One region of the Streptomyces sp. NPDC001927 genome, then DNA from elsewhere that is predicted to be linked to it. Evidence: riboswitches for the same ligand, from Rfam matches in the RefSeq annotation. Region 1 holds a riboswitch; the other holds the start of a gene.
What was found. A riboswitch is a leader RNA that binds a small molecule or an ion and turns the genes downstream of it on or off. The one in region 1 is predicted to bind S-adenosylmethionine.
Positions count from the first base shown of each region.

Region 2: it holds a riboswitch for S-adenosylmethionine, as region 1 does, so the genes downstream of both, thrC (threonine synthase) here and ACWCO8_RS30370 (aminotransferase class V-fold PLP-dependent enzyme) in region 1, are expected to answer to the same signal.

Region 1 covers NZ_JBSFEN010000012.1:180,883-192,525, reverse strand. Annotated here, with positions in the region: gene ACWCO8_RS30400 (Lrp/AsnC family transcriptional regulator) at 1-89, shown strand, start outside; gene ACWCO8_RS30395 (small hydrophilic protein) at 192-455, shown strand; gene ACWCO8_RS30390 (sensor histidine kinase) at 430-1,872, shown strand; gene ACWCO8_RS30385 (response regulator transcription factor) at 1,869-2,531, shown strand; gene ACWCO8_RS30380 (SLC13 family permease) at 2,612-4,045, shown strand; gene ACWCO8_RS30375 (glycerate kinase family protein) at 4,042-5,193, shown strand; gene ACWCO8_RS30370 (aminotransferase class V-fold PLP-dependent enzyme) at 5,207-6,610, opposite strand; SAM riboswitch class IV at 6,803-6,919, opposite strand; gene trpD (anthranilate phosphoribosyltransferase) at 7,028-8,119, opposite strand; gene qcrB (cytochrome bc1 complex cytochrome b subunit) at 8,250-9,875, opposite strand; gene qcrA (cytochrome bc1 complex Rieske iron-sulfur subunit) at 9,872-10,924, opposite strand; gene qcrC (cytochrome bc1 complex diheme cytochrome c subunit) at 10,921-11,643, opposite strand, start outside.
Region 2 covers NZ_JBSFEN010000010.1:271,870-283,512, reverse strand. Annotated here, with positions in the region: gene nagA (N-acetylglucosamine-6-phosphate deacetylase) at 1-57, opposite strand, end outside; gene ACWCO8_RS27245 (ROK family protein) at 57-995, opposite strand; gene ACWCO8_RS27240 (ABC transporter substrate-binding protein) at 1,214-2,485, shown strand; gene ACWCO8_RS27235 (DUF3263 domain-containing protein) at 2,498-2,770, shown strand; gene otsB (trehalose-phosphatase) at 2,794-3,645, shown strand; gene ACWCO8_RS27225 (alpha,alpha-trehalose-phosphate synthase (UDP-forming)) at 3,681-5,123, opposite strand; gene ACWCO8_RS27220 (DUF11 domain-containing protein) at 5,201-7,027, opposite strand; gene ACWCO8_RS27215 (glucosyl-3-phosphoglycerate synthase) at 7,065-8,006, opposite strand; SAM riboswitch class I at 8,127-8,286, shown strand; gene thrC (threonine synthase) at 8,304-9,611, shown strand; gene ACWCO8_RS27205 (MoaD/ThiS family protein) at 9,646-9,924, shown strand; gene ACWCO8_RS27200 (cold-shock protein) at 10,343-10,546, shown strand; gene groL (chaperonin GroEL) at 10,870-11,643, shown strand, end outside.

The DNA.
Region 1 (11,643 bases):
GCGTCGAGGCGACGGACACGCACGTGGCGTTCCGTACGTACTCGCAGCACGACCTGGAAGCGGCCTTCGCCATCGGCCTGGAGTCCTGACGCCCTCTGCGGAGACGCTCCCGGCGAGGACGCCCTCGAAGATGAAGGAATCCTCATCGGGGCCTCATCCTCGCCGGCGCCCGCGCGCGCGAGCCTGATCGCATGTCCTTCACCCATCGCATGGCCACGCTCGCGGCCGTCGTCGCCATCCCGCTGGGGATAGCGGCGACGAGCTACGCCCTGACCGACGAGCCCGAGGCTCCCCGGGTGCCGCCGGCCGTGGAGCTGAGCTCCACGCCGAGCCCAGGCACGACGGGCACGCCGACGACCAGCGGGACGCCCTCCACCCCGCCGCCGTCCGACGCCGTGGTGCCCGGGCCCTCGGCCACCGGCGACGACGATGACGACGTCCGTGACGAGGGCTGAATACCGGGTGTCCGCCCGCGTCCGCATCCTGCTCTGGCTGCTGCTCGTGATGGCCGTGGCCCTGGCGGCCGTCGCCGTGGCCACCCGCTCGATCCTGCTGCGGGACGTGGACCACCGGATCAACCAGCTCCTGACCCAGGAGACCGGGGAGTTCGCCAACTTCGTGGCGCAGGGCCTCGACCCCGCGACGGGCCGCCCGTTCACCGATCCGGACGCGCTGCTCCGCGTCTTCCTGCAGCGCCAGTACTCCGACCCCGACGAGGAACTCCTCGGCCTGGTCGGCCCGTCGGGCCAGGGGCTCCGGGTCATCCGGCAGTCCCGTGAGCTCCCCGCCTCCGTCGCCCTGCACCGCGACCGCCCCTCGCTGGACGCCATCGCCGCCTCCGGGGCCTCCTCGGGACGGCTCGACCGCGCGCGCGGCGAGGTCCGCTGGGCGAAGGTGCCGATCAGGAGCGACGCCGCACGCGGGGCGGCCTTCGTGGTCGCCTTCCACGCGGACCGCGAGCGGGCCGTCGCCGACGAGGCGTTCCGCGCGCTGCTCGCCATATCGGGCGTGGCGCTGCTGATGACGACCGGGATCGGCTGGGCCGTCGCGGGCCGCATCCTTGCACCCGTACGAGTGGTACGCGCGACCGCCGCCGAGCTGACCGAGCGCGATCTGACCCAGCGGATCCCCGTGCAGGGCCGGGACGACATCGCCGCGCTCGCCGAGACCTTCAACGCGATGCTGGACCGGCTTGAACAGGCGTTCGCCGGGCAGCGCCAGTTCGTCGACGACGCCGGGCACGAACTGCGCACGCCCATCACCATCGTGCGCGGCCATCTGGAGCTGATGGGCGAGGACCCGGCCGAACAGCGCGAGACCGTACGGCTCGTGACCGACGAGCTCGACCGGATGAGCCGGATCGTGGAGGACCTGCTCCTCCTCGCCAAGGCCGAACGGCCGGACTTCGTCCGTACCGAGCCCGTCCAGCTCGCCGAACTGACCGCCGACGTCTTCGTGAAGGCCCGCGCCCTCGGCGAACGGGACTGGGTCCTGGACGGGGTCGCCGACCGGGCGGCCGTCCTCGACCCGCAGCGGATCACCCAGGCCATGGTGCAGCTCGCGCAGAACGCGGTCCAGCACACCGTCGCCGGGCAGCGGATAGCGATCGGCTCGCGGGCGGTCGAGGACCGGATCGAGCTGTACGTCGCCGACGCGGGACCGGGCGTCCAGGAGCAGGACGCCGACATCATCTTCGAACGGTTCCGGCGCGGCACCGCCCGCCGGGGCGCCCGGACCGGCGGCGCCGGGCTCGGGCTCTCCATCGTCCGGGCCATCGCCGAAGGCCATCGGGGCGGGCGCGTCGAGCTCCGCCCGACCGAGGGCGGCGGAGCCACCTTCGTCCTCGTCCTCGACCTCCAGGAGTCGCCGTGAACCGCATTCTGATCGCCGAGGACGAGGACCGGATCGCCTCCTTCGTGGAGAAGGGGCTGCGCGCCAACGGCTTCACCACCACGGTCGCCGCCGACGGTGACACCGCCCTCGCCCGGGCGGTCTCCGGCGGCTTCGACCTGATGCTCCTGGACATCGGGCTGCCCGGCAGGGACGGCTTCACCGTGCTGCGGGAGCTGCGCGAGGCCCGGGTGACGCTGCCCGTCATCGTGTTGACGGCCCGTGATTCGGTACGGGACACGGTGGCCGGCCTGGAGGGCGGCGCGGACGACTGGATGACCAAGCCGTTCCGCTTCGAGGAGCTGCTGGCCCGGATCCGGCTGCGGCTGCGCACCGCCGCCCGCACCCCCGAGGTGACGGTGCTGCGCGGCGGCGAGGACCTGAGCCTGGACCTGCGGACCCGACGGGCCAGGTCCGGGGAGCGGACGGTGGATCTGACGGCCCGTGAGTTCGTGCTGCTCGAACTCTTCCTGCGCCACCCGGGCCAGGTCCTGTCGCGGGAGCAGATCCTCTCCCACGTCTGGGGCTACGACTTCGACCCCGGCTCGAACATCGTGGACGTGTACGTCCGGGCGCTGCGCAAGAAGCTCGGGGCGGAACGCCTGGAGACGGTACGGGGCATGGGGTACCGCATGCCGTAGCGAGCGGGCCGCCGCCCGCATGAACCTTCCTTCATGGCGGGCTCATGGGCGGCTCACCCCCCGCTCGGAGAGTGGTTCTCGTGAACCTCTCCCTCCGTCAGGCGGTCTGGCTCTGCCTGGCCCTGAGCCTCTGCGCCCTGCTCGCCGTCCCCGGCACCGCCCCGGGGCTCGGCGAGGAGGCCCGGCTCACCCTGGCCGTCTTCGCCCTCGCGACCTGTGCCTGGATCGCCGCCCCCGTCGACGACACCTACGTCGCCCTCGGCGCGGGCCTCGCGCTCACCGCGACCGGGGTGATCAGCGCCGACACGCTCTTCAGCACCCTCGGCGACGAGACGATCTGGCTGCTGATCTGCGCCTTCGTGCTCGCCGCCGCCGTGACCCGGACCGGGCTGGCCGGGCGGGCGGCCGCCTTCCTGGTCAGCGGGGCCCGTACCGTACGGCAGTTGGTCCATCTGACCACCGCCGCCCTGGTGGTGACCGCCTTCGCCGTCCCCTCCACCTCGGGCCGCGCGGCGCTCGCGCTGCCCGTCTTCCTCGCGCTCGCCCAGGTCCTCGCCGAGCGGCGCCGGCTCGTGGTGATGCTGGCGCTGCTCTTCCCGACCGTCGTCCTGCTCTCGGCGGTGGCCACGCTGATCGGCGCGGGCGCGCACCTCATCACGGTGAGCCTGCTCCTGGAACGGACGGGTGAGCGGATCGGTTTCGTGGAGTGGCTGGTGCTCGGGCTGCCGCTCGCGGTGGTGTCCTCCCATCTGGCGGCGGAGACCGTGCTGTGGACGACGACCCGCCGCGCGGACCGGCGCGAGCCGGTGCGGATCACGGTCGCCCAGCTCCAGGAGCACTCCCCCACCGCCGTCTCGGGACCGCTCACCACGGCGGAGACCCGCTGTCTGCTGCTGCTCGGCACGGTGGTCGCGCTCTGGTGCTCGGAGCCGCTCCACGGGGTGTCCCCCGCGGTGGTGGCGCTGATCGGCGCGGTGGTGGCCTCCTCGCCGGCGCTGGGGACGGTACGGCTCAAGGAGGGGCTCGGGTCGGTGCCCTGGCCGATGCTCCTGTTCATGGCGGCGACCACCGCGATGGGCGTGGCGCTCGTCGACTCGGGCGCGGCCAGCTGGCTGGTCGGCGGTCTTCCGGTGGACGGGATACCCGCCTGGGGGTTCCTCGCGGCGGTCGTGGTGGTCGGCACGGCCGCGCACCTGGTCCTCCAGTCGCGCTCCGCCCGCTCCTCCGTGCTCGTCCCGCTGGTGATCGCGGCGGCGGTCGCCGCCGGGGTCAACCCGGTGGCCGCCGCGCTCGCCTCGACGGCGGCGGCCGGTTTCTGCCAGACGCTGCCCGCCTCCGCGAAACCGGTCGCGCTCTTCGCCGAACCACCCGACGGCGTCCCCACCTTCACCCCGGGCCATCTGCTGCGGCTCTCCGCCGTGCTCGCCCCGCTCAGCGCCGCGCTCGTGCTGTGCTTCGCCCTCTTCGTCTGGCCGCTGCTCGGCGTGCCCGTCCTTCTGGAGTCCCAGCCATGACCTTCCGTATCGCCGTCGCCCCCAGCGGTTTCAAGGAGTCCCTCTCCGCTCCCGAGGCCGCCGAGGCCATCGCCGAGGGGGTGCGCAGGGCCTGCCCGGACGCCGTGCTCGACCTGATCCCGCTGGTCGACGGCGGTGAGGGTACGGCGCGGGCCCTGGCGGCCGCGACCGGGGGCAGGCTCGTGCCCCGGGTCGCGACCGGCCCGCTGGGCTCACCCGTCCGGACCCACTTCGCGCTCCTCGCCCCCGACTCCGCGGTGGTCGAGATGGCGGCCGTCGCGGGCCTCTCGCTGGTGCCGGCCGGGCGGCGCGACCCGGGCGCCACGACGACCTTCGGGGTCGGCGAGCTGATCCGGGCCGCGCTGGACGCCGGGGCGCGCCGCGTCCTGGTCGGCTGCGGCGACTCGGGCACCTCGGACGGCGGCGCGGGCGCGCTCCAGGCCCTCGGCGCCCGACTCCTGGACACCGAAGGAGCCGAACTCCCCCTAGGTGGAATGGCGTTGAACCGCCTCGACCGGATCGACGCGACGGGCCTGGACCCCCGCCTTGACGAGGCCGAGCTCCTCGTGGCCTGCAATCCGTACAACGTGCTGTGCGGCGAGCGGGGCGTGGCGCGGGTCTTCGGCCCGCAGAAGGGCGCGAGCCCGGAGCAGGTCGAGGAGTTGTCGGCGGCCCTGGAGCGGTGGGCCGCCGTCCTCGGCCGCGACCTGCCGGTCCCGGTCGCACTGCGGACCGCCCCGGGCACAGGCGCCTCGGGCGGTCTCGGCGCCGGGCTCGCCGCGCTCGGCGCCCGGCTGCTGCCCCGGTTCGAGGTGCTGCTCGACCGGATCGACCTGGACGCCCGGCTCGCCCGCGCCGACCTGGTCATCACGGCCGAGGGCGCCCTCGACGGGCAGACCGTACGCGGCAAGATCCCCGCCGAGGTGGCCCGTCGGGCCAAGGCCCACGGCGTCCCCGTCCTCGCCCTCGCGGGCACCCTCGGCAAGGGCGCCCACCACGTACGGGCGGTGGGGGTGGACGCCTACGGCTCGATCCTGCCCGCCCCGATGGCGCTGCCCGAGGCGCTCGACCGGGGCGCGGAGTTCCTCGCCGACGCGGCCGAGCGCGCTCTGCGGATGGTCCTGCTGGGCACCCGGCTGGCGGCCTGAACAGCCCTGATCGTCAGCCGCGGTCCGGGACGCAACGGCCGTCCTCGGTGCGGTACTTCCACTGCGCGCCGTCCCGGACGAGCTCCTTCACGGCCCGTACGAAACGCTCCACGTGCTCGTCGGGCGTACCGGCGCCGAAGCTGACCCGGATCGCGTTGAGCGACTTCTCGCCGGGCGCGGCCTCGGGCGCGCCGCACTCGCCCTGGGTCTGCGGGTCGCTGCCGAGCAGGGTGCGGACGAGCGGGTGGGCGCAGAAGAGGCCGTCGCGGACGCCGATGCCGTACTCGGCGGAGAGCGCGGCGGCGAAGTGCGAGCTGTTCCACCCCTCGACGACGAAGGAGATGACGCCGACGCGCGGCGCGTCGTCGCCGAAGAGCGAGAGCACCTTCACCTCGGGCACCTCGGCGAGGCCCGCGCGGACGGTGTCGATGAGGTGCTGCTCGCGGGCGACGAGCTGGTCGAAACCGGCCTCGGTGAGCGCCTTGCAGGCGGAGGCGATGGAGTAGACGCCGATGACGTTCGGCGAACCGGCCTCGTGGCGGGCGGCCGTGGTGTGCCACTCGACGTCGACCCCGCCGTCGGCGCGGCGGGCGACCTTCTTGGAGGCGCCACCACCGGCGAGGTACGGCTCGGCGTCCTGGAGCCAGTCGGCGCGGCCCGCGAGGACGCCCGAACCGAACGGGGCGTACAGCTTGTGCCCCGAGAACGCGACCCAGTCCACGTCCAACTCCCGTACGGAGACGGGGTGGTGGGGCGCGAGCTGGGCGGCGTCGAGGACGATCCGGGCGCCGTGCGCGTGGGCGGCGGCGGCCAACTCCTTGACCGGCCACAGCTCACCGGTGACGTTCGAGGCACCGGTCACGCAGACGAGGGCCGGGCCGTAGGGGTCGCGGTCGGCGAGGGCGCGCTCCAGGGTCTCGACGGCCTGGGCGGGCGTGCGGGGCGCGTTGAGGTAGGTGACCCGGGCGTCCTGCCACGGCAGGAGCGAGGCGTGGTGCTCGGTCTCGAAGACGAAGACCTCGCACCCCTCGGGGACGACCTGGGCGAGCAGGTTGAGCGAGTCGGTGGTGGAGCGGGTGAAGACGACCTGGTCCTCGGGGCGGCAGTCGAGGAACTCGGCGACCGTGACGCGGCTGTTCTCGAACAGGTCGGTGGAGAGCTGCGAGAGGTACCCGGCGCCCCGGTGGACGCTGCCGTAGTACGGGGCGTACGCGGCGACGTCGTCCCACACCCGCTGCAGGGCCGGCGCGCTGGCCGCGTAGTCGAGCGCGGCGTACGTGACCTCGCCGCCGGTCACGAGCGGCACGGTGACGTCCCGCCCGAGGACCGGGAGCGGAGCGGCACAGCAGGGGTCGGCGGATTCGGCGTCGGCGGCGGTGGCGGCAGTGGTGACGGTGGCGTTCGGGTACGCGGACATGGCGGTATCTCCCTGGCAGGACTGGGGCAGCGAAGGGCCCGCAGGGCAGCACGATGTGGGTGCCTCGTACGGGTGTTGCCTCGACACACGACACGGCGTGCGGAGGGTGGGGAAACGGGGCCGAAGGCCCTATCGCATTCGCTTGCTCACGAGACTGCTCCCTTGAGGACCAGGACCCCAGGGTGTCGCAGGGGTCCGCGCTTGCCGCGGACCTTGCTGTCCACGGCCTGGTCTTCACCCGGGGCACCCCGCCACGGACGGAGGGTTGCCGGACAGCAAGCCGGGGCTTCGTAGCTGTCACTCATGACCTGGCCAAGAAGCTATGTCAGGTGATCGCTCCGGCGCAACCCGTGTCCGGGATCCGGGACGCGAAAAAGGGGCCCGGACAAACCCGGACCCCTCTGCCGCGCGCCGGCGCTACGCGTTGCTCGCCGCCACCCAGCGCTCCAGCGCCTTCCGGGCGGCCCCCGAGTCGATCGACTCGGCCGCCCGCGCGATCCCCTCGCGCAGCTGCTCCGCCAGGGTGCCCGACCCCGGGTGCAGCGCCACGAGCGCCGCCGCCGAGTTCAGCAGGACCGCGTCCCGTACGGGACCGGTCTCACCCGCCAGCAGCCGGCGCGCCACGTCCGCGTTGTACGAGGCGTCGGCGCCGCGCAGGGCCTCCACCGGGACCAGCTCGATGCCGACGTCCCTCGGGTCGAAGGCCTCCTCGCGCACCTGGCCGTCCCGTACCACCCAGACCCGTGAGGTGGCCGTGGTCGTCAGCTCGTCCAGGCCGTCGTCGCCGCGGAAGACCAGCGCGGAGGAGCCGCGCTCGGCGAGCACTCCGGCCATGATCGGGGCCATCCGGGCGTCGGCGACACCAGTCGCCTGGGCCTTGACGCGGGCCGGGTTGGTGAGCGGACCGAGGAAGTTGAAGGTGGTCCGGATGCCGAGCTCCTTCCGGGCCGCCGCCACGTGGCGCAGCGCCGGGTGGAACTTCACGGCGAAGCAGAAGGTGATCCCGGCCTCGTCCGCGACCTCGGCGACCCGCTTCGGGGTCAGTTCGAGGTTGACGCCCAGCTTCTCCAGGACGTCGGAGGCACCGCTCGCGCTGGAGGCGGCCCGGTTGCCGTGCTTGACGACCTTCGCCCCGGTGCCGGCCACCACGATCGCGGACATGGTGGAGATGTTGACGGTCTTGGCGCCGTCGCCGCCGGTGCCGACGATGTCGACGGACGGTCCTGGGACCTCGATCAGGTTGGCGTGCTCGTACATCGTGCGGACGAGCCCGGTGATCTCGTCGACGGTCTCGCCCTTGGCGCGCAGGGCGACGGCGAAGCCGGCGATCTGCGCGTCGGTGGCCTCACCGCGCAGGATGCGGTCCATGGCCCAGGCGGTGTCCTCGGCGCTCTGGTCGCGGCCGGTCAGCAGTCCGTCGAGGACGCCAGGCCAGGTGGGGGTCCCCCCGGTCGAAGCCAGGGGGAGGCCCGCCCTGTACTCGCCTCCAGCGGGGGTCGCAGCGCTCATGGCAGCTCCTGGTCATCACGTAACGGAATACAGGTCCCACCCTATCGATCCGGGAGCACGGCAAAGAGCCCCGTCCATCGAATGGACGGGGCTCTCGCTGTGGCGACCTTGCGGTCAGGCGATCAGGTGATCAGTGGTGGCCGTGGCCGCTCGTGATCTCCTTGTACTCCTCGGCGGTCGGCTTGGCGATCTGGTGGTCCTCGCCGTAGTAGCCCTTGCTGAGCTTGACGCGGAGCTTCTCCATGCGGCCGACCTTGCGCTCGACGCCGTTCTCGTCGACCAGCGGGCCGAGCTCGGCCGGCTGGTTCTGCTCGTGCGCCGTGAGCTTGTACAGCTCGCCCTGGCTGAGCGGCTGGTGGACCTCGACGAACTCACCGTGCGGCAGGCGCTTGATGATGCCGGACTCGCGTCCGTGCAGCACCTTGTCCTTGTCCCGGCGCTGGAGGCCGAGGCAGATCCGCTTGGTGACGACGAACGCGATGACCGGTCCGACGAAGAAGAAGATCCGGACGAACCAGGTGATCGAGTTGATCGACAGGTGGAAGTGGGTGGCCCAGAGGTCGTTTCCACCACCGACGAGCATGATCATGTACGCGGTGATCCAGGCGACACCGAAGGCGGTGCGCGTCGGAGCGTTGCGCGGGCGCTGCGCGATGTGGTGCTCGCGCTTGTCGCCGGTGATCCACGACTCGATGAACGGGTAGACCGCGATGGCCGCGAGGACCGCCGGGAAGATCGCCAGCGGGATCATCACGCCCAGGACGAGCGTGTGGCCCCAGAGGTTGATCTCCCAGCCCGGCATGACACGGATCAGACCCTCGGCGAAGCCCATGTACCAGTCGGGCTGGGCGCCGGTGGACACCTGGTCCGGGCGGTACGGGCCGAGCGCCCAGATCGGGTTGATCGAGGCGATCGCCGCGATGACCGCGATGACACCGAAGACCAGGAAGAAGAAGCCTCCGGCCTTGGCCATGTAGACCGGCAGCAGCGGCATGCCCACGACGTTCTTGTTCGTACGGCCGGGGCCCTCGAACTGCGTGTGCTTGTGGTAGAAGACCAGGATCAGGTGGGCGACCACCAGACCGAGCATGATGCCGGGCAGCAGCAGGACGTGCGCCGAGTAGAACCGGGCGACGAAGTCGCCGCCGGGGAACTCCCCGCCGAACAGGAACATCGACAGGTACGTGCCGATGATCGGCACGGACAGGATCGCGCCCTGCATGAAGCGGACACCGGTGCCGGAGAGCAGGTCGTCCGGGAGCGAGTAACCGGTGAAGCCGGTGAACATGCCCAGGAAGAACAGCAGGAAGCCGAACAGCCAGTTGATCTCACGCGGCTTGCGGAACGCGCCGGTGAAGAACACGCGCATCATGTGCACGAACATGCCGGCGAGGAAGATCAGCGCCGCCCAGTGGTGGATCTGCCGGATGAGCAGACCACCGCGCACATCGAAGGAGATGTGCATGGTCGAGTTGAACGCCTCGGACATCAGCTGACCCTGCAGCGGGATGTAGCTGCCGTGGTACTCCACCTCGTTCATCGACGGGTGGAAGAACAGCGTCAGATACACACCCGTGAGGATGATGATCAGGAAGCTGTAGAGGCAGATCTCACCCAGCATGAAGGACCAGTGGTCCGGGAAGATCTTCCGCATGTTGGCCTTGGCCAGGGAGTAGATCCCCAGGCGGCCGTCGGCCCAGTCGGCCACCCGCTCGCCGGCGGGTGCCTTCTTCTTCGTATCGGTCACAGTGCTCATCCGCGCTCCCAGAAGGCAGGGCCGACGGGCTCGTCGAAGTCGCCGAGCGCCTCCAGGTTGCCCTTGTCGTTCACACCGATCCGCAGCTGCGGAAGGGCGTGACCGGCCGGGCCGAAGATGACACGGGCGCCGTCGGAGAGGTCGAAGGTGGACTGGTGGCACGGGCAGAGCACGTGGTGGGTCTGCTGCTCGTACAGCGAGATCGGGCAGCCGACGTGGGTGCAGATCTTCGAGAAGGCGACGATGCCCTCGTGCGACCACTCCAGCTCGCGCTTGTCCTTGATGTCCTCCGGCTGGATCCGGACGATCATCAGGGCGGCCTTGGCGATCTGGACCTGGAAGTCGTGGTCGTGCTCCGTGAGGCCCTCGGGCATCGCGAAGGTCAGCGAACCGACGGCGACGTCCTCGGGACGCAGCGGCTCGTGCGTGTTCATGTTGATGAGCTGCTTGCCGTTGGCCCACAGGGTGGACCGGAGCTTCTTCTCGGGCAGCGGGCCCATGTCACGCAGCAGCACGATGCCGGAGAGCGGTACGAGCGTCAGCGCGCCGAACATCGTGTTGCGGATGAGCTTGCGGCGGCCCATGCCGGACTCGGCGGCACCGGCCGCGAAGTCCGCCATGACCTTCGCCTTGGTCTCCGGCGACGCCTGGATCGGGTGACGCTCGTCGGCGATCTCCACGTCGGACATCAGGGTGCGGGCCCAGTGGACCGCGCCCGCGCCGATGAAGAAGAGCGCCGCGCCGAGGGTCAGACCCAGGCTGAAGTTGAGCGCGCTCACCCGGCCGAACGGCCAGATGTAGACGATCTTGTCGACCGGGAAGATCACGTACGAGGCGATGAAGCCGACGGTGGCCAGCATCGACAGCGTGAACATGAAGGCGACCGCACGCTCGGACCGCCTGGCGGCCCGCTCGTCGATGTCCTGGATGCGCGGCTTGTGGGGCGGGAGGCCCGGGTCCGCGAACGGGTCGTCGAGGACCTTCACCGCGCCGTGCGCGGTGTCCTGCTCTGCGGGCAGGTTCTCTTCTGGAATCTCTTGGCTACTCATGACTTCTTGGCCTTAGCGGTGTGGGCCGCGACCCAGACGGCAACTGCGATCAGCGCACCCAGACCGAACACCCACGCGAACAGACCCTCGCTGACGGGGCCGAGGCCGCCGAGGCTGAGCCCGCCGGGGCTGTCGGCCTTCTCGCCGTTGACAGCCTGGACGTACGCGATGATGTCCTTCTTCTCCTTCTCCGGCATGGTCGTGTCGGGGAAGGACGGCATGTTCTGCGGGCCGGTCTGCATGGCCTCGTACAGGTGCTTCGGGCTCACGCCTTCGAGGTTCGGGGCGTACTTGCCGTGCGTCAGCGCGCCGCCCTCACCGGTGAAGTTGTGGCACTGGGCGCAGTTGGAGCGGAACAGGTCGCCACCACGGGCGATGTCGGCGCCGTCGGGGCTGTACTGGCCCTCGGTCGGCGTGATCGGGCCGGCACCGAGGGAGGCGATGTACGCCGCGAGCTGATCGATCTCAGCCTGCGTGTAGATGACCTTCTTCTTCGGCACCTGGGCGCCCGGCTGCTGGGCCGGCATACGGCCCGTGCCGACCTGGAAGTCCACGGCCGCCGAACCGACGCCGACCAGGGACGGGCCGTCAGTGGTGCCCTGACCGCCGGTTCCGTGGCAGCTGGCGCAGCCGACGGCGTAGAGCTTCTTGCCCTCCTCGATGGCGAGGGACTGGGCTGTTTCATCGGCCTTCGCCGTGCCCGCGGGCGCGAACGCGGC
Region 2 (11,643 bases), on a different contig from region 1:
GACGATGCCGGTCGGCAGCACCACACGGGCCCCGGCGAGAACTGTGGATACGGCCATCAGGCGGATACCTCCGAGTCGAGGGAGAGAAGGTCCCAGGCGAGGAGGCCCGCGCCCAGGCATCCGGCGGTGTCCCCGAGGGCTGCCGGTACGACGGCGGGCAGCTTCTGGAACGTGACGCGTTCCTCCACGGCGGCCCTCAGTGGTGTGAACAAGGTTTCCCCGGCCTCGGCGAGCCCGCCACCGATGATGAGCGTGCGGGGGTCCAGCAGGGTGAGCGCGGTGACCAGGCCGTCCGCGAGGGCGTCGACGGCCTCCTGCCAGACCTGGACGGCCCGGGGATCGCCGTCCGCGACCGCCTTGGCGCAGTCGGCGGCGTCCGCGTCCGGGTCGCCGGAGGCGGCGGCCCAGGCCTGGGAGACGGCGGAGGCGGAGGCGTACCGCTCCAGGCAGCCGCGCTGGCCGCAGCCGCACTCGGTGCCGCCGGGGCGGACGACGATGTGGCCGATCTCGCCCGCGTAGCCGTGGGCGCCGGCCTCGATGGCGCCGCCGATGCCGATGGCGCCCGCGATTCCGGTGCCCAGCGGCACGAAGAGGAAGCGGTCGGCGCCGTTGCCCGCGCCGATCCGGCCCTCGGCGAGGCCGCCGGTGCGGACGTCGTGGCCGAGGGCGACGGGGATGCCGTCGAGGCGCTCGCTGAGCAGGGCGCGCATCGGGACGTCGCGCCAGCCGAGGTTGGCGGCGTAGACGGCGATGCCGCGGGCGGCGTCGACGATGCCGGGGACGGCGACCCCGGCGGCCGCGGCGGGCTCGCCGTACTGGTCGAGGCCGTGGGCGCGCAGCTCGGCGGCGAAGTCGAGGATCGTCTCGACCACGGCGTCCGGGCCGCGCTCGCGCCCGGTGGCGCGCCGTGCCTCGTGGAGCAGGGTGCCGTCCGCCCCGACGAGGGCGGCCTTCATGCCGGTGCCGCCCACATCGAGGGCGATGACGTGTCTCACGGGAACAGTCTCGCCCGTTCCTGCCCGAAAGGTCTAGTCCACTGACCGATATTGTTGCGGTGGGATACAAATTCGAGTGATGACGCGTGCGACCAGCGGTGACGGCCTTCACAAGGTCTTCACCCGTAGGCCGAGGATCTACCCAAGTGGTGTAGACCTTATGCTTCCTCTCCTGTGAAAATCACAGCTCAACGACGAGCAGAGGGTGGGGCGACGCTGTGCAGCGGCGATTCATAGGACTGACCGCGACGATCGCCGCGCTGGGGCTGACCGCTGGTCTGTCCGGCTGTGGGCTCACCGAGAGCGCCGCCGGCGATGTGACCCTCAAGCTGGTCGCGGCCGATTACGACCTGAACGGCGGCGACAGCACCAAGAAGTACTGGGACGGGCTCACCGCCGCCTACGAGGCCGAGCACCCCGGCGTCCAGGTCGAGGTGCAGATCGAGTCCTGGAACGACGTCGACCGCAAGGTCGCCGAGATGGTCAAGGCCGGCCAGGCCCCCGACATCGCCCAGATCGGCGCCTACGCCGACTACGCGGCCGCGGGCCAGCTCTACTCCGCCGACGAGCTGCTCTCCATCCCCGTCCAGGCCAACTTCCTCGCCCCGCTCGTCGCGGCCGGCGAGAACAAGCGCACCCAGTACGGCCTGCCCTTCGCCGCCTCCACCCGGCTGCTCTTCTTCAACCAGGACCTCTTCGACAAGGCCGGCATCAGCGAGCCGCCGGCCAGCTGGGACGAGCTGGCCGCGGCCGCGAAGAAGCTGAAGGCCAAGGACGTGAAGTACCCCTTCGCGCTGCCGCTCGGCCCCGAAGAGGCGCAGGCCGAGACCATGATGTGGCTGCTCAGCGGCGGCGACGGCTACACCGACGGCTCCGACCGCTACCGCATCGACTCCGAGCAGAACGTCAAGACGTTCGAGTGGCTGAAGACCGAGCTGGTCCAGAAGGAGCTCACCGGTCCTGTCGCCCCCGGCAAGCTCAACCGCAAGGACGCCTTCGCCGCCTTCTCGCGCGGCGAGGTCGGCATGCTCAACGGCCACCCCTCGCTGATGCAGGAGGCTCAGAAGAAGGGCGTCAAGGTCGGCAAGGTCGCGCTGCCCGGCGCGGACGGCAAGTCCAAGGCGTCCATGGGCGTCGCCGACTGGATCATGGGTTTCAAGCAGAACGGCCACGGCCGGCAGATCGGCGACTTCCTCGACTTCGTCTTCAGCGACGAGAACGTGCTGAAGTTCGCCGGTGACAACGACCTGCTGCCGCCGACCGTGAGCGCGTACTCCCGGATGGAGAACGACCCGGAGCACAAGGACCTCCACGAGTTCCTCGCCGAGCTGCCGAACTCGCAGCTCCCGCCGGTCGGCAAGACCTCCTGGGCCCAGGTCAGCGACACCATCAAGCAGAACATCGGCAAGGCCGTCACCCCGGGCGGGAAGCCGGCCGAGGTGCTCGGCGGGATCGCCCGCAAGGCGACGGCGGCCGAGAGCGCGGAGTAATAGGTTGTTCGTATGACCGACGCGAGCGATCCCCGACCCGACGACGCCCCGAGCGGCGACACCGGGCTCGGGGAGCGTGAGCGGGCCGTGCTCGCGCTCGAACGCCGCTCCTGGCCGGGCCCCGGCGCCAAGGAGCGGGCCGTCCGTGAGCGGCTCGGCCTCTCCGCGACCCGCTACTACCAGCTCCTCAACGCCCTTCTCGACGACCCGCGCGCCCTCGCGCACGACCCGGTGACGGTCAACCGACTGCGCCGGGTCCGTGCGGAGAAGGAGCAGCGCCGCTGAGGCCGCGTCGGTAGGGTCGTCGTATGGTCAGCAGCCTTCCGCACCCGACCACATCCGCAGGCCGCGACGGTCTGGCCGCGCTTCTCGCGCGGCCGGAGAAGGCCGTCGTCGCCCTCGACTTCGACGGGACGCTCGCCGAGATCGTCCCCGACCCCGAACAGGCCCGCGCCCACCCCGGCGCCGTCCCCGCGCTCTCCGCCCTGGCCCCGCGGATCGCCTCGGTCGCCGTGGTGACCGGCCGCCCGGCGGGCGTGGCGGTCCGCTACGGCGGCTTCGCCGGCGTCCCCGGCCTGGAACACCTCGTCGTCCTCGGCCACTACGGCGCCGAGCGCTGGGACGCGGTCACCGGCACCGTCCAGGCCTCCGCCGTCCACCCGGGCGTGGCCGCGGTCCGGGCCGAGCTGCCCGGCGTCCTGGACGGCGTCGGCGCCTGGCCGGGCACCTGGATCGAGGAGAAGGGCCGCGCGGTCGCGGTCCACACCCGCCGTTCCACCGACCCCCAGGCGGCCTTCGAGGCCCTCAAGGCCCCGCTCGGCGACCTCGCCGCCCGCCACGGCCTGGTCCTCGAACCCGGCCGCATGGTCCTCGAACTGCGCCCGCCTGGCATGGACAAGGGCGTGGCGCTCGCGGAGTACGTACGCGAGGTGGGCGCAGGCTCCGTCCTCTACGCGGGCGACGACCTGGGCGACCTGCCGGCCTTCGCGGCGGTCGAGAAACTCCGCTCGGACGGCACCCCGGGCCTGCTCGTCTGCAGCGGCTCGACGGAGGTCCAGGAACTCTCCGACCGCGCCGACCTGTCGGTCTCGGGACCGGCGGGCGTGGTCCGCTTCCTGGCGGACCTGGCGGAGGCGGTACGGGAGGGCGCGGGCACCTGAGGGCCTGCGCCGGGCGGGTTCCTGGGGCTCAGGCCCTAGGAACCCGCCCGCAGCGCCTCCAGCTGCTCCAGGAACCACCGCTGCGGCGGCAGCGCCGTCGCGGCGGCGGCCAGGCGCTTCGTGCGGTCCGCGCGTTCGGCGGGGGGCATGGTCAGGGCGCGGTGGAGGGCGCGGGCGGTCTCCGAGATGTCGTACGGGTTGACCGTCAGGGCGTCCTCGTGGAGTTCCTCGTAGGCGCCCGCGCCCGTCGACAGGACCAGGGCGCAGCCGGCCTCCGAGACCACCGGGATCTCCTTCGCGACCAGGTTCATCCCGTCGCGGACCGGGTTGATCAGGGCCACGTCCGCGAGGCGGTACGCGGCGAGCGAGCGGGGGAAGTCGTCCCGTACCGACAGGAGTACCGGCTGCCAGTCGTCCGTGCCGAACTCCGTGTTGATCCGCTCCGCCAGCTCCGCGACCGACGCCGTGTACGCGCGGTAGACCTCCAGGTCCTGGCGGGAGGGGTACGCCGAGGCCATGTGGACGACCTTGCCGCGCCACTCCGGGTGCTCCTGGAGCAGCTCCCGGTACGCCAGCAGGCCGCGGACGATGTTCTTCGACAGCTCCGTGCGGTCCACCCGCACGATCGTCCTGCGGTCGCCGATCTCGGCCCGCAGCGCGGCCAGCCGGTCGTCGACCTCGGGGGTGTGGGCGAGGGACCGGAGGTCGTCGGCGTCCACGCCCAGCGGGAAGACGTGCACCCGGGTGCGCCGGGGCTCGCCGCCCGCCCTGCGGTGCTCCACCCCGCGCCAGGGGTCGTCGCTGCGCCAGAAGCCGTCGGCCTCGCCCGCCGGGCCGTGGATGTGCGCGCCGGTGATGAACGCCTGCGCCCATGCCCAGGTGTGGAAACCCAGCTCGTCCGCGCCGAGCATCCCCCAGAGCAGCTCCTCGCGGACGTCCTCCGGCAGCATCCGCATGTACTCCGGCAGCGCCCACGGCGTGTGCGTGAAGTGGCCGATCCGCAGGTCGGGGCGGAGCTCGCGCAGCTGCCCCGGGACCAGCGCCAGGTGGTAGTCCTGCACCAGGACCGCCGCGCCCTCGTCCGCCCGCGCCGCCAGCTCCTCGGCGAAGGCCCGGTTGTAGGCGCGGTACGACTCCCAGCGGCGGCGGAACTCCGCGTCGAAGACCGGCTCGCGCGGGATCTCGTACAGGTGGTGGTGGAGGAACCACAGGACCGAGTTCGCGATCCCGTTGTACGCGTCGGCGTACACCTCCGGGTCGATGTCCAGCATCCGCACGCCCGGCTCGGACTCCCCGCGCCTGACCGCCTCGCGGTCGCCCTCCCCCAGGGCCGCGCACACCCACACGCTGTCCTGGGAGGAGATCGCGCTCAGCCCCGAGACGAGACCGCCCCCGCCGCGCCGGGCACTGAGTGTGCCGTCGGCGGCGAGGGCGTACGAGACAGGACCCCGGTTGGACGCGACGAGCACAGAAGCCATGTGGCGAACCTAGCCCGTCACGTAAACGCTCAAACGTACGTATACGACTCTGGCGAATCCTCGCCCCTCGTCACGGCTCAGTGGTCGCGGCGTCCGCGCAGAGCCGCCTTCGCCACCAGACCGGTCGCGGCCAGGGCGAGGGCGAGGCCGCCGAGCAGCCAGAGCCGCTCACCGCTGGAGCCGGTCTCGGCCATCGAGCCGCCGGGACCGTGCGGGCCCTGCGGGATGTCCGGGCCGTCCGGGACGTGGGGGGTCGGGCGGGGCTGGTGGGTGGTCGGTGCGGGGGTCGGCGCCACCTCCGACTCCGTTGGGGTGGGATCCACCGGGGCCGACGGCTCCCGCTCCGGCTCCGGCTTCGACGGAGCCGGCTTCGGGCTCGGCCTCGGCGGATCCAGGACCGGGGTCACCGCGCACGCCGGGTCCTCACTGCCCTCGCCGCAGTTCGAGCGCGGGGACTCGACCTCGACGCTGTTGCGGAGCGTGCCGTCGCCGCGCACCGGGTCGTGGACCTTCACCGAGTACGTGACCGTCGCCGTCTGCCCGGCCGGGATGTCACCGACGTAGCCGATCTTCGGCGCGTCGTACGTGACCTTGCCGAGCGTCGCCTTCGCGTCGCCCAGGTAGGCGGCGTCGTCCAGGTTGCCGGTCAGGTCGTCGCTGAACTTGGCGTTCGGGTGGTCCAGCCGGCTGATGTTCTTCGCGGTGACCGTGTACGTCAGGGTGTCGCCCGGCCTCACCTTCGTCGGGCTCGCCGTCTTGGTGATCTCCAGGTCCGGCACCGGTACGGAGAAGGCCAGGCCCGAGGGCACGTACGTGTCGCCCGTCGTGGTGAACGTCAGCTCCGCCGACCGCGCGCCCACCGGGATCGCGCCGTCCGGGATGTCGAAGGCCTTGGCGTCGATGGAGAGGTTGTTCGTCAGCTTCGGCGCGACGGCGCCGTCGTCCTCGCCGACGAAGAAGTTGTCGGTGTTGCCCGTGTGCGCCTCGGTGACGTTCTTGCCGTCGACGAGGAAGGTGTCGCCGGGCGTGTTCCAGTCGCCCTCGTACGCCGTCACGCTCGCCCGCGCCTTGCCCGTCGTCCGGTGGAAGCCGTCCACGGTGACCGTGGTCGCGGGGGAGGTGGAGCGCTGCAGGACGTGCCCGCCGTAGACGTACACGTTGCGGCGGTCAGGGGCGTGGGTCGGGTCGGGGCCCGGGAACGCGTAGACGACCGTCAGGGACCAGCCCGCCACGCAGCCCTTGCCGTCCGGCGCCCAGATGCCGCCGACCGAGATCTGCGCGTCCGTGCCGGTCACGCCCTCGAACGCGGACGTCACGTCCGACTCGCCCGTGTAGTAGTGCGGGCCACGGGTGTCCGCCGGGTCCGTCACCAAGCTGTCGATCGAGACCGCCGTCTCAGGACCCGCCCCGACCCTGATGTGCGGCGCGGTCGTGGCGTGGTCGCCCGGCGAGGTCACCACATCGGCGCCGGAGATGTCGCAGCGCTTCAGCTGCGCCCCGCTCGGCCCCTTGTACGTGCCGTCGTTGCCGCCCCAGAACAGCCGGGCGTACGCGACCTTCGCCCCGGCCGGGACGACGACATGGCCGGTGCTGGAGCCGTAACCGGCGTCCATGGAGGCGGTGTTGATCCGCTTCATGGCGAAGGTGTTGTTGTTGTCGCGCCCCTGCCCTGAGGCGGCGCCGGCGCAGCGCGCGGCCAGGTCGGCGGGGGCCGTGGGGCAGCCCATGACCGTGTTGCCGATGGTCGTGAAGTCGCCGTACAGCGACTCGTCGTAGCGCTTGCCGAAGGGCTCCACCACGTCGGCCGCGGCGGGACCGGCCACGGCGAGGGAGAGCGAGCCGAGTGAGCCGGCGGCGAGGACGAGCGCCGCCGGCGACATGATCATCCGATTCTTGAACCGCATGAAACGGAAGATAGGCAAAAATCACCATCATTCGGCGTTACGCCACGCGGCGGTGCGCGTACTCCGCGATCTCCACCATCGGCGGCCGCTCCTCCGTGTCCACCGCGTACGTGTGCGGAGTGAAGCCCTCCTCGCCGCGCTCGAACTGGGTGAGCCGCGGCCGCACCAGATGGCCACGGGAGAGCCGCAGCTGCGCCGTCCGGTAGATCGCCGCCGCCATCCGGCCCAGCGCCTGCCCGTCCTGGTGCCGGTGCTTGCGGACCCCGACGTCCACCTGCGCGAGGGCGTCCAGACCGACCGTGTGCAGCGCGTCCACGAGCAGGCCCAGCTCCACTCCGTAACCGACCGGGAACGGCAGCCGTTCGAGCAGCGAACGGCGCGCCGCGTACTCGCCGCCCAGCGGCTGCACGAATCCGGCCAGCTGCGGCCAGTGCAGATTGAGCAGCGGCCGCGCCACCAGCTCCGTCACCCGACCACCCTGACCTGGGGTGTCGCCGAGCGGGCGGTCGTACATCGCCTTCACGAAGTCGACGTCCTGGTCGGTGAGCAGCGGGCCGACGATGCCGGTGACGAAGTCCGCGGAGAAGTCCCGCAGATCCGCGTCGACGAAGCAGACGATGTCCCCCTCGGTCACCATCAGTGACCGCCACAGCACCTCGCCCTTGCCGGGCACGGCGGGTATCCGGGGCAGGATCGCGTCCCGCGCCACCACCCGCGCCCCGGCCGCCGCCGCCACCTCCGCCGTACGGTCGGTGGAACCGGAGTCGATCACCACCAGTTCGTCCACGAGCGGAACGGCCTCGGTCATCAGCTCGCGCCGGATGACGGAGACGATCTCGCCGACCGTCGCCTCCTCGTTCAGCGCGGGCAGCACGACGCTGACCGTCGTCCCGTGCTTCGCCGCCAGGACGCGGTCGAGTCTTCGGTCCGCCACGGACCAGGACCGCCGACCCAGCCAGCGCTCCACTTCCTCCAGCACGTGATCTCCATCTCGCGGTTCGGACGGCAGGTCCAACCCTCCGGGCCTTCGGTTACAGTCTTGAACAACGCGGATGCCCGATGCATGTCGGGGTGCCACCCGCGTCACACAATCGAATACCGCTCATCCAGAGGGGCAGAGGGAAACGGCCCGTTGAAGCCCCGGCAACCCTCCAGTCGGTCACTCGTCCGCAGTCGTCAGCACTGCGCCCGCGAGGCTCCCGGCTAGGGAAGGTGCCAAATCCGTCTCATGGCGATGTTCGTCATGGGAAAGATGAGGAGAAAGGGCCTCGCCTCCATGGCTGTACAGACTGCTACCCCCGACACCACCGCCGCCGACACCGCTCGGACGGTCGATCTCGGTCCCGCTTCCGGCCTTTCCTGCCGGGAATGCGGCGAAGTCTTCGCACTCGGCCCGATCTTCGCCTGTGAGCTGTGTTTCGGCCCCCTCGAAGTCGCGTACGACCTTCCCGTCGGTGACCCCGAGGCGCTGCGCAAGCAGATCGAGGCCGGCCCCGCCAATATCTGGCGCTACGCCCCGCTGCTGCCCGTCCCCGCCGACGTCGCCGAGAAGCCGAACCTGAACCCGGGCTGGACCAAGCTCGTCCAGGCCGACAACCTCGCCGGCGAACTGGGCGTCGAGCCCGGCAAGCTCTTCGTCAAGGACGACTCGGGCAACCCGACGCACTCCTTCAAGGACCGCGTCGTCGCCCAGGCGCTCGAGGCCGCCCGCGCCTTCGGCTTCACCACGCTCTCCTGCTCCTCCACCGGCAACCTGGCCGGCGCCGTCGGCGCCGCCGCCGCCCGCGCCGGCTTCCGCTCCTGCGTCTTCATCCCGCACGACCTGGAGCAGGGCAAGGTCGTCATGGCCGCCGTCTACGGCGGAGAGCTCGTCGGCATCGAGGGCAACTACGACGACGTCAACCGCTTCTGCTCCGAGCTCATCGGCGACCCGCTGGGCGAGGGCTGGGGCTTCGTCAACGTCAACCTGCGGCCGTACTACGGCGAGGGCTCCAAGACGCTCGCGTACGAGATCTGCGAGCAGCTGGGCTGGGTCATCCCTGACCAGCTCGTCATCCCGATCGCCTCGGGATCGCAGCTCACCAAGATCGACAAGGGTCTGCAGGAGCTCATCAAGCTGGGCCTGGTCGAGGACAAGCCGTACAAGATCTTCGGCGCCCAGGCCGAGGGCTGCTCGCCGGTGTCCGCCGCCTTCAAGGCCGGTCACGACGTCGTACGGCCCCAGAAGCCCAACACCATCGCCAAGTCGCTCGCCATCGGCAACCCGGCCGACGGCCCGTACGTCCTCGACATCGCGCGCCGCACCGGCGGCGCCGTGGAGGACGTGAACGACGAGCAGGTCGTCGAGGCGATCAAGATCCTGGCCCGGACCGAGGGCATCTTCGCCGAGACGGCGGGCGGCGTGACGGTCGGCGTGACGAAGAAGCTGGTCGAGGCCGGCCTCATCGACCCGACCCTCACCACCGTCGTGCTCAACACCGGCGACGGCCTCAAGACCCTCGACGCGGTGGCCGACACCTCTCAGGCGACCGCCACCATCAAGCCGAGCCTGGACGCGTTCCGCGACGCCGGCCTGGCCCACTGACCCCCACTCGTCCGTTCACGGAAGGCAGCAGCACATGAGCGTCAAGGTCCGTATCCCCACCATCCTCCGTACCTACACGGGCGGCCAGGCCGAGGTTCCGGCGGAGGGCGCGACCCTGTCCGAGGTCATCTCCGACCTGGAGAAGAACCACGCGGGCATCGCCGCCCGCGTCCTGGACGACCAGGGCAAGCTGCGCCGCTTCGTGAACGTCTACGTGAACGACGACGACGTCCGCTTCGAGCAGGGCCTGGAGACGGCGACGCCGGACGGCGCGGGCGTCTCGATCATCCCGGCGGTCGCCGGCGGCTGCTGAGCCCACGGCCGAGCGCTCGCTTTACCCCGAGTAACCGAATTGCCCCCTCCGCGAGAGAAGCGGAGGGGGCAATTCTGCATGGTTGAACGCGGTAGAGTTGGGGAAGTCCCCCCGGCTTCACCCCGCTGCTCCGTGCCAGCCGCATATGAGAATGCGTCCGCACGCGACAAGAAGCAGCCAAAGTACGCGAACGATCTGTACCTTCTGCGCGCTTTGCCGGGCCCGACTTGCCCCGGAATTCATTCAATTCTCCGGAATTCTCCTTTACGGCGTGCCCAGAATTCTCGTCCGATTGACCTGTTGCAGAGGGCAGTTGGGCAGATACATTCAGCCGCGGTCGACGCGTTCCGGCGCAGGGTCTGACCCGGGTCCGCGAAGTGCGGGTCCCGCGCAAGGGCCAGTAATAGGGGAGTTAGGCATGGCTCAGGGCACCGTCAAGTGGTTCAACGCGGAGAAGGGCTACGGCTTCATCGCGGTCGACGGTGGTGCGGATGTATTCGTCCACTACAGCGCGATCCAGATGGACGGATACCGCACCCTCGAAGAGGGTCAGCGGGTCGAGTTCGAGATCTCGCAGGGCCAGAAGGGTCCGCAGGCGGACATGGTCAAGCTCGCCGTCTGAGCACGGCGCGATCGGCCACCACGTACGCACTCACGCGTTCTCACGCCGAGGGGTCCGCATCCTGACCGGGATGCGGACCCCTCGTGCGTGTGCGGGGTGTGTCGGTGGCCCCCGCTCGATCTGTGGGAGTCGCTTGCACTCGCATGGGCCGAGTGCTAATCATTGGCGTTAGCACTCTGAAGGTGAGAGTGCTTACGAGGATCGGGCAGACGAGGTCCGCGGCCAGGTGGGGCAAGGAACCGCCGGGTACGCAGGCCGTCCGTCGCGGGCGTCGGCGCGGTCCTGGAGCGTTATCCACCCCATGTCCGGGAGGACCACTTCACATGGCCAAGATCATCGCGTTCGACGAGGAGGCACGGCGCGGTCTCGAGCGCGGGATGAACCAGCTCGCCGACGCCGTCAAGGTCACCCTTGGCCCCAAGGGCCGGAACGTCGTCCTCGAGAAGAAGTGGGGCGCCCCCACGATCACCAACGATGGTGTCTCCATCGCCAAGGAGATCGAGCTCGAGGACCCGTACGAGAAGATCGGCGCCGAGCTGGTCAAGGAAGTCGCCAAGAAGACGGACGACGTCGCCGGTGACGGTACGACCACCGCGACCGTCCTCGCCCAGGCGCTCGTCCGCGAGGGCCTGCGCAACGTGGCGGCCGGCGCCAACCCGATGGCCCTCAAGCGCGGCATCGAGAAGGCCGTCGAGGCCGTCTCCGGCGCCCTGCTCGAGCAGGCGAAGGATGTCGAGACCAAGGAGCAGATCGCTTCCACGGCCTCCATCTCCGCCGCCGACACCCAGATCGGCGAGCTCATCGCCGAGGCGATGGACAAGGTCGGCAAGGAAGGCGTCATCACCGTCGAGGAGTCCCAGACCTTCGGTCTGGAGCTGGAGCTCACCGAGGGTATGCGCTTCGACAAGGGCTACATCTCGGCGTACTTCGCCACCGACATGGAGCGTATGGAGGCGTCCCTGGACGACCCGTACCTCCTGATCGTCAACTCCAAGATCTCCTCGGTCAAGGACCTGCTCCCGCTCCTGGAGAAGGTCATGCAGTCGGGCAAGCCGCTGCTGATCATCGCCGAGGACGTCGAGGGCGAGGCCCTGTCG